Regions from separate parts of the Bacillus sp. H1a genome, predicted to be linked through region 2. Evidence: riboswitches for the same ligand, from Rfam matches in the RefSeq annotation. Region 2 holds a riboswitch; the other holds the start of a gene.

Region 1 (5,689 bases), on a different contig from region 2:
TTAATGAGCACTATTTTCGCAACACTCTTTTTACTATGTAGTGCATTTTGCGCGGGCAAAGCACGTCAAATGAAAGGGTGATCTCGCATGTTTCATAAAAAGCCAACCGTTTGTCAATCATGCAAAAAAGAAATACAAACGTATGAAAAAGCATGGGTTCATATACCATTTCCGGCAAATGGAATGACAAATATGAAAAAGTATATTGAACTAGACGGTGAAGTGTATTGTAGTTCATGCATTCAAGTGGTAAATGAAACCAAATAAAAAAAGCTTTGCGCTCACACCGCGCAAAGCTTTTTTTCATATATTATAGACTAGCTTGCTCTTTTAAAGCAGCTGCTTTGTCTGTACGTTCCCATGATAAATCTACATCAGTACGTCCGAAGTGTCCGTAAGCTGCTGTTTGTTTGTAAATCGGGCGACGTAAGTCTAGCATTTTAATAATACCAGCTGGGCGAAGATCGAAGTTGTTACGAACTAGTTCTACTAATACATCTTCAGATACTTTACCAGTGCCGAATGTATCAACTGAAATTGATACTGGTTGCGCTACGCCAATTGCGTATGCAAGTTGTACTTCCGCTTTATCAGCAAGACCAGCTGCTACGATATTTTTCGCAACATAACGAGCTGCATATGCTGCTGAACGGTCAACTTTCGTTGCATCTTTACCAGAGAATGCACCGCCACCGTGGCGAGCGTATCCACCGTAAGTATCAACGATGATTTTACGTCCTGTTAAACCAGCATCACCTTGTGGTCCACCGATTACGAAGCGACCAGTTGGGTTAATGAAGAATTTCGTTTCTCCATCCATTAATTCTGCTGGAACTACAGCTTTAATTACGTGCTCTTTTAAATCGCGATCGATTTCTTCCCATGTAACATCTGGATGATGCTGTGTAGAAATTACAATTGTATCTACACGTACAGGTTTACCATTTTCATCATACTCAACTGTAACTTGCGTTTTTCCATCTGGACGTAAGTATGATAATGTGTCATCTTTACGTACTTCAGTTAAACGACGAGCTAATTTGTGAGCAAGCGAGATTGGAAGTGGCATTAATTCTTGTGTTTCATTACATGCGAAACCAAACATTAAACCTTGGTCTCCTGCACCAATTGCCTCAATCTCAGCGTCAGTCATTTGACCTTCGCGTGCTTCTAGCGCTTGGTCAACACCCATAGCGATGTCAGCAGATTGCTCATCGATAGATGTTAAAACAGCACAAGTTTCTGCATCGAATCCGTATTTTGCACGTGTGTAACCAATGCCTTGAATTGTTTCACGAACGATTTTCGGAATATCTACGTAAGTAGAAGTCGTAATTTCCCCCGCTACCAATACTAAACCAGTTGTTACAGTTGTTTCACAAGCCACACGTGCATTTGCGTCTTTTGATAAGATCGCATCTAAAATTGAATCAGAAATTTGGTCACAAATTTTATCTGGATGTCCTTCAGTTACAGACTCAGATGTGAACAGATGACGTTTTTTTGTCATGTGGTAAACCTCCCTACAGTAATTGTATATATTGTACGGAACTCATCCTTAATTTGCCACAAACTGCGACATACATTTATTCTCCCACACAAGCATACAGAAAAACCTTTCCTACTTAACATAGAGGAAAGGTTTAATTTGCTACTTGCATACTGCTTTTTGCCCTTTGCTCTTATCGTTCGAGACCATTAGCCTCGCACAGGTTTTAGCACCTATTCACTTGTTATTTACCATCACAAGTGAGGTTGCTGGGCTTCATCGGGCCTGTCCCTCCGCCAGCTCGGGATAAGAGAGTATCCGTCCCAACCTATACTAAAGAAATGATATTCATTTGTCAATTATTATTCACATTTTCCTGAAAGTTTTTCTCAATAAGCATAGAAAGAAATATTAATAAGGAAATAATGCATTCACACAAACAAAAACAAATAAATAGTATACATTATTTATATGATTGTGTTATACTCTTGATGGGGATTACGAGAAATATTTCATTAAATGAAAAGGATGGTATATAAATTATGAGTACTGTGAATGTCCAAATTGGTTTACATGAATTATTGAACGGAAGCAATGCACAGATTCAACTAAGTGTTCCGCAATTAGTGGAAAAAGTATTAATGCGAAATGAAGGGAAATTAACTTCTACTGGTGCCGTTTCTGCTTCAACAGGAAAATATACAGGACGTTCTCCTAAAGATAAATTTATTGTGAAAGAAGCATCGGTTGCTGACAAAATTGCTTGGGGAGCTGTGAATCAACCGATTTCTGAAGAACATTTTAATAAATTATATACTAAAGTTTTAGAATACTTAAAAGAAAAAGAAGAGTTATTCGTATTCAAAGGATTTGCAGGCGCTGATCGCAACTATCGTCTACCAATTCAAGTTGTTAACGAATACGCATGGCATAATTTATTCGTGCATCAATTATTTATCCGTCCAACTGAAGAAGAATTAACAACTCACGAATCGGAGTTCACAATTGTTTCTGCACCAAACTTTAAAGCTGATCCAGCAGTTGACGGTACAAATTCTGAAGCATTCATCATGGTTTCATTCGAAAAACGTATCGTACTAATCGGTGGTACAGAATACGCTGGAGAAATGAAAAAATCAATCTTCTCTATTATGAACTTCTTACTTCCAGAACAAGACATTCTGTCTATGCATTGCTCTGCAAACGTAGGCGAAGAAGGCGACGTGGCACTATTCTTCGGTTTATCTGGAACAGGTAAAACAACATTATCTGCTGATCCAAACCGTAAATTAATCGGTGATGATGAGCACGGTTGGTCTGATAACGGTGTATTCAATATTGAAGGCGGTTGCTACGCAAAATGTGTAAACCTTTCTCATGAGAAAGAACCACAAATCTTCGATGCAATCAAATTCGGTTCAGTTTTAGAAAACGTTGTCATTAATGACCAAACACGTATCGCAGACTATAACGATACTACTTTAACAGAAAATACACGTGCTGCATACCCTATGCATGCGATTGACAATATCGTACTGCCAAGTGTTGCAGGACATCCAAATACAATTATTTTCTTAACTGCTGACGCATCTGGCGTATTGCCTCCAATCAGTAAGTTATCAAAAGAACAAGCTATGTATCATTTCTTAAGCGGTTATACTAGTAAACTAGCAGGAACAGAGCGCGGCGTTACATCTCCGCAAGCTACATTCTCAACTTGCTTCGGTTCACCGTTCTTACCGCTTGATGCATCTCGCTATGCTGAAATGCTTGGTGAAAAAATCGAGAAACATGATGCAAAAGTATTCTTAGTAAACACTGGCTGGACTGGTGGCGAATACGGCGTTGGTAAACGCATGAACTTAGGTTACACTCGTGCAATGATTCAAGCAGCACTAAGCGGTGAACTTGCGAAAGCAGAAACTGCAAAACACGACATCTTCGGTCTAGAAGTACCTCGTCACGTTCCAGGTGTACCTGACGAAGTATTAATGCCTGAGCAAACTTGGGCTGATAAAGCTGCTTACAAAGCGAAAGCAATTGAGCTTGCGAACGAGTTTAAAGCAAACTTCAAAAAATTCGATAGCGTTTCTGAAGATATTATTAACTTAGGCGGTCCAATCGCTTAAATTTAACTTTTCTGTTGAATAACCCTTTACTCATATGAATAAGTATTGTGTAATCACAAAGTTTCGCGTACTCACCGACAAAACCCAATGCGGCTTAACGGTTACACATACTTACATAAAAAAGAAGCTTACGTTTTTCACGTAGGCTTCTTTCTATATATTCTTCAATTTATCCACATACAAATCACGACTTCGAAAACATAAACTGAGTTCCCACTCACTTACGCCTTCTGTTTTCACACCGCATGGGGCAAAAAAAGGCTCTGACCGCTTCTATCCATCGCTAGATCCTCTATTCCACCTGAAAAGGTTCCAAACCCAGTTTTCAATTTACATACTTGGATTTTCTCACATACAAATCAAGGCTTCGAAAATATAAACAGATTTCTCGCTCACTTACTCTTTCTGTTCTCACGCGGCATGAGGCAAAAAAAGGCTCTGACCGCTTCTATCCATCGCTAGATCCTCTATTCCATCTAAAAAGAAGCTTTTTTAGCTTTTTTAGCTTTTTTATCTATTTCGTTAATTCTTTTTCATCTTTCATACTATAGTAGCCTAAATTAATAACAATTAAAAAATAACCGCCCATAATACCAACTGCAAATGCCCACATAACCATATGGTGCTCAATTTCATACATAATAATGGCACCAAGAATTGCAGCTGCAAAACGATTAAACATACCAAGTGTCGGCGCCTTTGTTTTCTTTACAATGCTATCTCCAAGCTTCTCAATACGTCTTCCTAAAATCCAAACACAATACATGCTTACAATAAGTCCAATTCCAGCACCTAAAAAATGAGCTGAAAATGGTGTTATCGCCCAACCTAGTAACATAATACCTAGTAGATAATACGCTTGAATTTTAAACGACCTTAATGACATACTAATCATGCTGTACTCCTCTTCAATAGTTTTTATTTATCCAACAAAGCTATATAACTCACTTAGTTCGAGTCCATACTACTTAAAAATTCATTTACATACCTATTTCATCCAAATTAAAAACAACATAAACACAATGTTTACGTTGCTAAAATGTTTTTAGGAAATAATATTATACAAGATTCCTAGTATAGAATCACCGATAAATGTGACGTTTTTCAAAACATTTTTCGTCCATTTATGAAAAAAATGATATCAATCTATGAACATACGGATATGATGTAATAAGCACATAAATAAAGGGGGCGTCTAATGATTTATTTTTTAATGGCTCTCATTCACCTCATTGTCCCTGCGCTTATTGGCCTTTCATTATATTGGTACACGAAAAATCATAGTATCTTCTATGCTGTCCTCGGTGTTCTTCTTCCAGGAATTATTCTTATTACACTCTTCCGCATTCCTTTTCTTAATTTAATTCCACTTATTACTGCCATTTTATTTCTCGTATTTTTACCTAAAATAAAAAAATAGGAAAGCAGATCATAGGTGATCTGTTTTCCTATTTTGATATAGATTCTTGCACGGTAGACTGCGCTTCTACTTTCTCTGACTTCACAAACCATAGACCGAAGAAAATGATGATTCCACCGATAATTTGCTGTAATGAAATATATTCTTTTGCCCATACAGCTGCAAATAAAACCGCTATAAGCGGTGTAATATACATATATACCATCGTGTGCGACGCACCAATTTTTTGTACACCAACATACCACATAACTAAACCGAATACCGTTACAAAGAAAATAGAATAAAGCAAGGCAAACCATGTCATCCCATTTGCAATATGAAATGGCATTGAAAAAACATGTGGTCCACTTAACACAGCAAGCGGAATTGCTCCAACAACTGCTGACCATGCCGTAACACGAAGAGCAGAATATTTTTTTATAAGAGGACCTGCTAAAACAGGGTAAAGCCCCCAGCATATTGATGTAATAAGTCCAATTCCGTTTCCGTAAGAGGAACTAACAAGTGAATGTCCGGCCAACAGAACAAGCACAGTACCACCGCAAGCAATAATAGAACCGATTAACTTTCGGGAAGAAAACTTTTCTTGTTTAAGCGAAATAGCAAATAAAGTTGTAAAAATAGGTGAAATAGAAATGAGTAAAGAGGCAT
Region 2 (5,689 bases):
AAGATATGCAAAAATAAAGAAGTAGGCAACCGCCTACTTCTTTATTTTACTTCTCTTTTATATTCTTTTTTCGTTCCATCAGAGAAGACAACTTTTAAATCGAATTTTTGATAGTCTTTATCAAGTTTGAATACATTTACTACTTGATCAATTACCTCTTGATCTGGTGTGTTTTTATCAAATTTTAATTCTTGTAGAAGAGGGCTTAATTTTGTAATAGCCTCGTCGCCTGTGAACTTTACATCTGTTTTATGGTCTTCAATTTTTGCTTCCATTTTTTTATCTGCTGCTACATTTTTATAATCAGCTTCGTAGTCTTTCTTCGTATCTTGATAGTCTGCTTTTAAATCAAATTCATTAAAGTTTAGCTTTAAATCTGCAGGAGCTTCATTCTTTGCCTCTTCTGTCGTCTTCTTATTAGAAGTTGTATCTTGTTTTGCAGGAGCTTTACATCCTGTTAATGCAGGTACTAGCATAAGAGCTAATAAAGCTGATAGTAAAATTCTCATCATAAATTCCTCCTTAATGTAACTTTATTCTATAAAAGTTTTTCCCAATTTCATGTAATTATGTATGTGTTGAAAATAAATTATTTTCTCATAGCTTCAAGGATTAATCCGCAATTTAAATCAAATAGGATTTGTATGTATATGGAAAATTGAAGTTGTGGGGAGGTACTGAAATGGATGAAGAGTATAAAGAGATGATAAAAAAAGCAATCGAATATATAGAGAATCATTTGCATGAAGAGCTTACGATAGAAAGAGTGGCATCTTACAGTACAGTATCGATGTATTATTTTCATCGTATTTTTCAAAGTTATATCGGGATGAGTGTAACGGATTTGGCAGAAAGCTTTTATGAAACGCTTTTAGAAGAGCCGGCAAATCTGCAATTTGAAGAAGTAGAAAAATAAAAAGTAGGGAGAAAAGATATGCTCAAATGTGTGAAACTGATAAGTATTAGCTTAGTAGTATCCTCGTGCATTATGGGAATCAACTATTTAATTAGTTGTCTTTGGTCAGGACATATACCTTCTCTGATATGGAAAACATATTTGATGTTTATATTTATTATGAGTTTTAGTTCAGTACAAAAAGAGAGCTGACAATAGTCCTTTTTGTCTTCTTATCATTAAAACAAATACTTATCACTGTATTCGGAAATACAGGTATACTCTCCGGGATTATTTCCCGTAACATACGCAGCAAATGGTTATTATACAATAATATTCGACGGAGTTAGTTTAGAGAAAAATATTATTTCATTATTGTTTATTATTTTAGTTACACAACTGGTAGCAGTAATTGTTATATGTATAAAAGGTATAGTAAAGGGAAGAAGTTCTGTAGTTAAAGAAGTATAGAGTAAAAAAGGTATCCTTCATGTGGATACCTTTTTACTGGGTTTTATTATTTTGCAACTTCTGTCCATTTGTAGTTAAACTCACCGCCGAAGTCAGTTGTTACAAGTCCTTTAATAAATCCGCGTTGTAGGTAAGAACGACCTTGTTGATATAAAGGAGCAACAGCACCATCTTGTAATAAGATTTTTTCAGCTTGCTTCATTGCTTCCCAGCGAGTTTTTTCATCACCGGCTAAATCTGTTTCTATGAATTTATTTTTCGATTTTTGCCCACTTGAAGTTTAACTGGCCTGCAAAGTCAACTTGCACAATTCCTTTTACATAAGAACGTTCAAGATAAGATTCTCCTTTTTGATAGAGAGGAGCGATAACAGAGTCTTTAAATAATATTTTCTCTGATGCTAGTAATGCTTCAAAGCGGGCTTTTTCATCACCAGCTAAAGTAGTTTTGACTTTCTCAATTGTGTCATCAAACTCTTTATTAGAGTAATGATCTAAATTGTAAGGATTATTTGTTGTAAATAGTTCAAGGAATGTAATTGGATCAGCAAAGTCAGGGCTCCAACCGTCAATTCCAATTTCATATTCACCTTTCAATAATAATGAAACCTGCTGCTTACGCGGCTGAGGTTTTATATTAATCGTTAAGCCATCTAGGTTTTTTTCTAATTGTCCTTTTAAAAATTCCCCTGTTTTCTTCTCAAGGTCACCATCACTTGTTAATAGTTCTAATGTTATTTTTTCAGATCCAAGTTCTTGTTTTGCCTTTTTCCATAATTCTTGTGCAGATTTTGTATCGATTTTTGTTAAATCGCCGTTTGCAGCACGGAAGTCTGTTCCATCGGGACCTTTTGCAAAATTTTTCGGAATGAGACTATAAGCTGGTATAGAGCCATCATTTAATAACGTATTTACAAAGGATTTCCGATCAATTGTTTGAGCAATTGCTTGACGTGCAGAGACGTTTTGAAGTACTTTGTTTTGTTGATTCATACGTAAAAATTGTACACCTACGTTTGGACGTTCTTTAAAGTTTCCATCCTTTTTATACTTATCAACGAAATCAGATGTTAATTTTATGCGGTCTAATTGTTTCGATTCGAATAAATTTACTTCCGTTGATTTTTCTTTCACAACGTTGAAATTGATTTCTTCGAGTTTGACATTATCTTTATCCCAATAAGTAGGGTTTTTCTTAAATTTAAAGCTTTGTTCATGCTTCCAATCGCTTAGTGTAAAAGCTCCGTTGTACAAGATGTTATTATCTTCTAAAGCATACTTATCACCTTGTGATTTAAAGAATTCCTCGTTGATTGGTAGAAATGTTGGGAACGCCGTTAAGCTAATAAAGTATGGAACAGGACGCTCTAATTCTACTTCAAATGTATGGTCATCAACTGCTTTTACACCAAGTTGATCGGCTGGAAGCTCTTTGCTGTTAATTTTTTTAGCGTTTTTAATATCAAAGAATAAAAAAGCATATTCAGAGGCTGTTGCTGGATCGACAGCTCTTTGCCAAGCGAAGACAAAATCTTTCGCTGTTACAGGTGTGCCGTTCGACCATTTTGAATCTCGTAAATGGAATGTGTATTTCGTTTTATCACCACTTACTTCATGAGATTTTGCAACACCAGGAACAGGTTTATTACCTTCACCAAGATTATATAAACCTTCAAATACGTTTCTCATTACTTGACCAGAATCAGTATCAGTAGCACGAGCCGTATCCATTGTTCGAATCTCGGTAGGGGAAGATAAGTTTAAAACTTGCTTACTAGGTGCCTCATCTTTTGCATTTGCTCCGCTCGCTTCGTTTTTATAACTACCGCAACCAGTTAATAAAATACTTACTCCTACAACTGATGCAATACCGGGTACAAACTTCTTTTTCATTTGATTTTCCTCCTAAATAATTAATAAGATTGGATGATGATGAGGGAATGAAAAATAAAAAATCCCTCTTTTCGTATTGAGAAAGAGGGATTTTTACGTACAAGTTATGCACCCGTATATAAACGAAGTCCCTCATTCTATCTTTCAAGCATAAAGCTTGCAGGAAGTGGCACAGTATTCAAAATGAACCTGTTGCCGAGGTTTCAAAGGGCCAGTCCCTCCACCTCTCTTGATACAATGAGTAAACAAATTGACTATATTCATTTTTTTGTTTCTTTGATAATTCAAAATCTTACACCTTAGAGAATGAAGTGTCAATTGAATGTAAAATAGTTTAAATTTTCAGTTTTTAAAAAAGAACCACTGCATATGTACAGTGGTTCTCCTATTTAGAAGTTAAAGTTATCTGGGTCTGGACCAACGCGATGATTTTCGTTTAAAGCTTGAATTGCCTTCATATCATCAGTGCTTAATTCGAAATCGAAGATATTCGCATTTTCAATAATACGGTGTTCTTTAATAGACTTAGGAATTGTTACAACTGCATTTTGTAGATCCCAACGTAAAATCACTTGTGCAGTTGATTTGTTATATTTTGCAGCAATTTCTTGTAATGTTGGATTATCCAGTAGTTGTCCCTGCATTAATGGTGACCAAGCTTCAAGCTGAATACCATGCTCTTTACAGAAAGTATGCAATTCTTCTTGCGCTAAACGTGGATGGTATTCTACTTGGTTAACCATTGGCTTAATTTCTGCAATTTCAAATACGTCTTGCAGGTGGTGAATATGGAAATTACTCACACCGATAGCACGAACACGACCATCTTTATAAAGCTTCTCTAAAGCTTTCCATGATTCAGTGTACTTTCCTTTTACAGGCCAATGTACTAAGTATAAATCTAAATATTCTAGACCTAATTTTTCTAATGTAGTTTCAAATGCTTGTAATGTTGACTCGTAACCTTGATCACTATTCCACACTTTTGAAGTGATGAATAGTTCTTCACGAGGGATGCCAGATTCGCGAATTGCTTGACCAACGCCTTCTTCATTTTTATATATCGCAGCAGTATCGATGCTACGGTATCCATTTTTTATAGCTGCTTTTACAGAATTAATTACTTCTGTACCGTCTTCTACTTTAAAAACACCTAAACCGAACCAAGGCATTTTCACGCCATTATGTAATGTTGTGTAGTCGTTTAAACTTATTAAAGTCATATTAATTCCCCCTAGCTTTTTTATTGGTTGCTTCAATTGCTTGTTGAATGACCTCTGAAAAATTATTTTCATATAGAACTTTTAAGCCTTCGGCGGTTGAACCTCCAGGTGTTGTTACTTGTTCGCGGAGCACAGCTGGATCCTGATTTTGCTGGAGCATAGCGGCAGAGCCAGCAATCATTTGAATGACAAGGTGTTTCGCTGTTTCCTCATCAATTCCATAGCTTTTCGTTGCTTCAATTAACCCTTCAGCAAAGTGGTAGAGAAAAGCAGGTGCACTACCAGTAACTGCGGTAAGTTGGTGAACTTCCTCTTCGGTACAAGATTGCGAGGTACCGATGCCTTTTAAAAGAAGTTGTAACGTTTCTTGATGTGTTTCATCTACGGAATGTCCCGTCGTATATAAGGAGATAGACTTTCCAATTTCAGCAGCTGTATTTGGCATAATCCAGGCAACAGGTGTCCCTTGAGGAAGTCTTTCTTCTAGGTAAGATGGTCCGATTCCAGCAGCAACTGTTACGACAAATTGGTCGGTTAGAAGAGGAAATAACTCCTTTAATAACTGTTCATGTGCAGCAGGCGGCATTGCTAAAACAATTGTATCTACAGATTTAATATGCTGCTTCCAATCCGTTGTAATCGATATATCATATTGAGTTTGTAATTGCGTTAGTTTTTCTACATTGCTTCGGTTGGAAACGATAATTTCTTCGATGTATTCTTTACTAGTTTTGAGTAATCCGGAAAATATAGCCTCTGCCATACGGCCGGCACCAATAAATAAAATTCGATGTTTATTAGGCATATCCTTTATTCCTTTCTAATGAGAAAATGTTATAAAAAACGATACCATTTTTAAGAGCTTCTTGTAAAAAGAAAAGGCTTTTGCTAAGCCGAAAAATCTTAGAAAATTGGCATTTATGGATTTTGTATAACATAGTTAGCATTGTGATTTATATTTCAACTGGCTTATACGTCATGCTAATATTATCTGTTATTAATCTGTTTTTATGTATTGATGGCTTGCTAGAATGGAAGAGAAACTATAAAAAACAAAATCATATAAATAATTATATTTAAAAAATAATTGCAATAAAAAACCCCCTGAAGCATATACGCTTCAGGGGGTTTAAATATAGTATAAATTTATGATTTCGTCATACCAAGTAATACGGCGCCGCCGATAATTAAAACACTACCTAGTGCAA

What was found. A riboswitch is a leader RNA that binds a small molecule or an ion and turns the genes downstream of it on or off. The one in region 2 is predicted to bind S-adenosylmethionine.
Region 1: it holds a riboswitch for S-adenosylmethionine, as region 2 does, so the genes downstream of both, metK (methionine adenosyltransferase) here and U860_RS0127695 (peptide ABC transporter substrate-binding protein) in region 2, are expected to answer to the same signal.

What each region holds. Positions count from the first base shown of each region.
Region 1 covers NZ_AYMH01000027.1:91,377-97,065, reverse strand. Annotated here, with positions in the region: gene U860_RS0113265 (hypothetical protein) at 1-81, shown strand, start outside; gene U860_RS0113260 (hypothetical protein) at 88-267, shown strand; gene metK (methionine adenosyltransferase) at 311-1,510, opposite strand; SAM riboswitch class I at 1,680-1,802, opposite strand; gene pckA (phosphoenolpyruvate carboxykinase (ATP)) at 2,032-3,618, shown strand; gene U860_RS0113245 (ATP synthase subunit I) at 4,133-4,513, opposite strand; gene U860_RS0113240 (hypothetical protein) at 4,817-5,038, shown strand; gene U860_RS0113235 (DMT family transporter) at 5,067-5,689, opposite strand, start outside.
Region 2 covers NZ_AYMH01000073.1:25,029-30,717, forward strand. Annotated here, with positions in the region: partial or broken gene U860_RS0127675 (peptide ABC transporter substrate-binding protein) at 1-25, shown strand, start outside; gene U860_RS0127680 (YusW family protein) at 42-509, opposite strand; partial or broken gene U860_RS0127685 (AraC family transcriptional regulator) at 683-844, shown strand; partial or broken gene U860_RS36110 (hypothetical protein) at 1,105-1,366, shown strand; partial or broken gene U860_RS34405 (peptide ABC transporter substrate-binding protein) at 1,413-1,613, opposite strand; gene U860_RS0127695 (peptide ABC transporter substrate-binding protein) at 1,618-3,258, opposite strand; SAM riboswitch class I at 3,393-3,497, opposite strand; gene U860_RS0127700 (aldo/keto reductase) at 3,648-4,481, opposite strand; gene proC (pyrroline-5-carboxylate reductase) at 4,483-5,286, opposite strand; partial or broken gene pnuC (nicotinamide riboside transporter PnuC) at 5,367-5,561, shown strand; gene U860_RS0127710 (GRP family sugar transporter) at 5,628-5,689, opposite strand, start outside.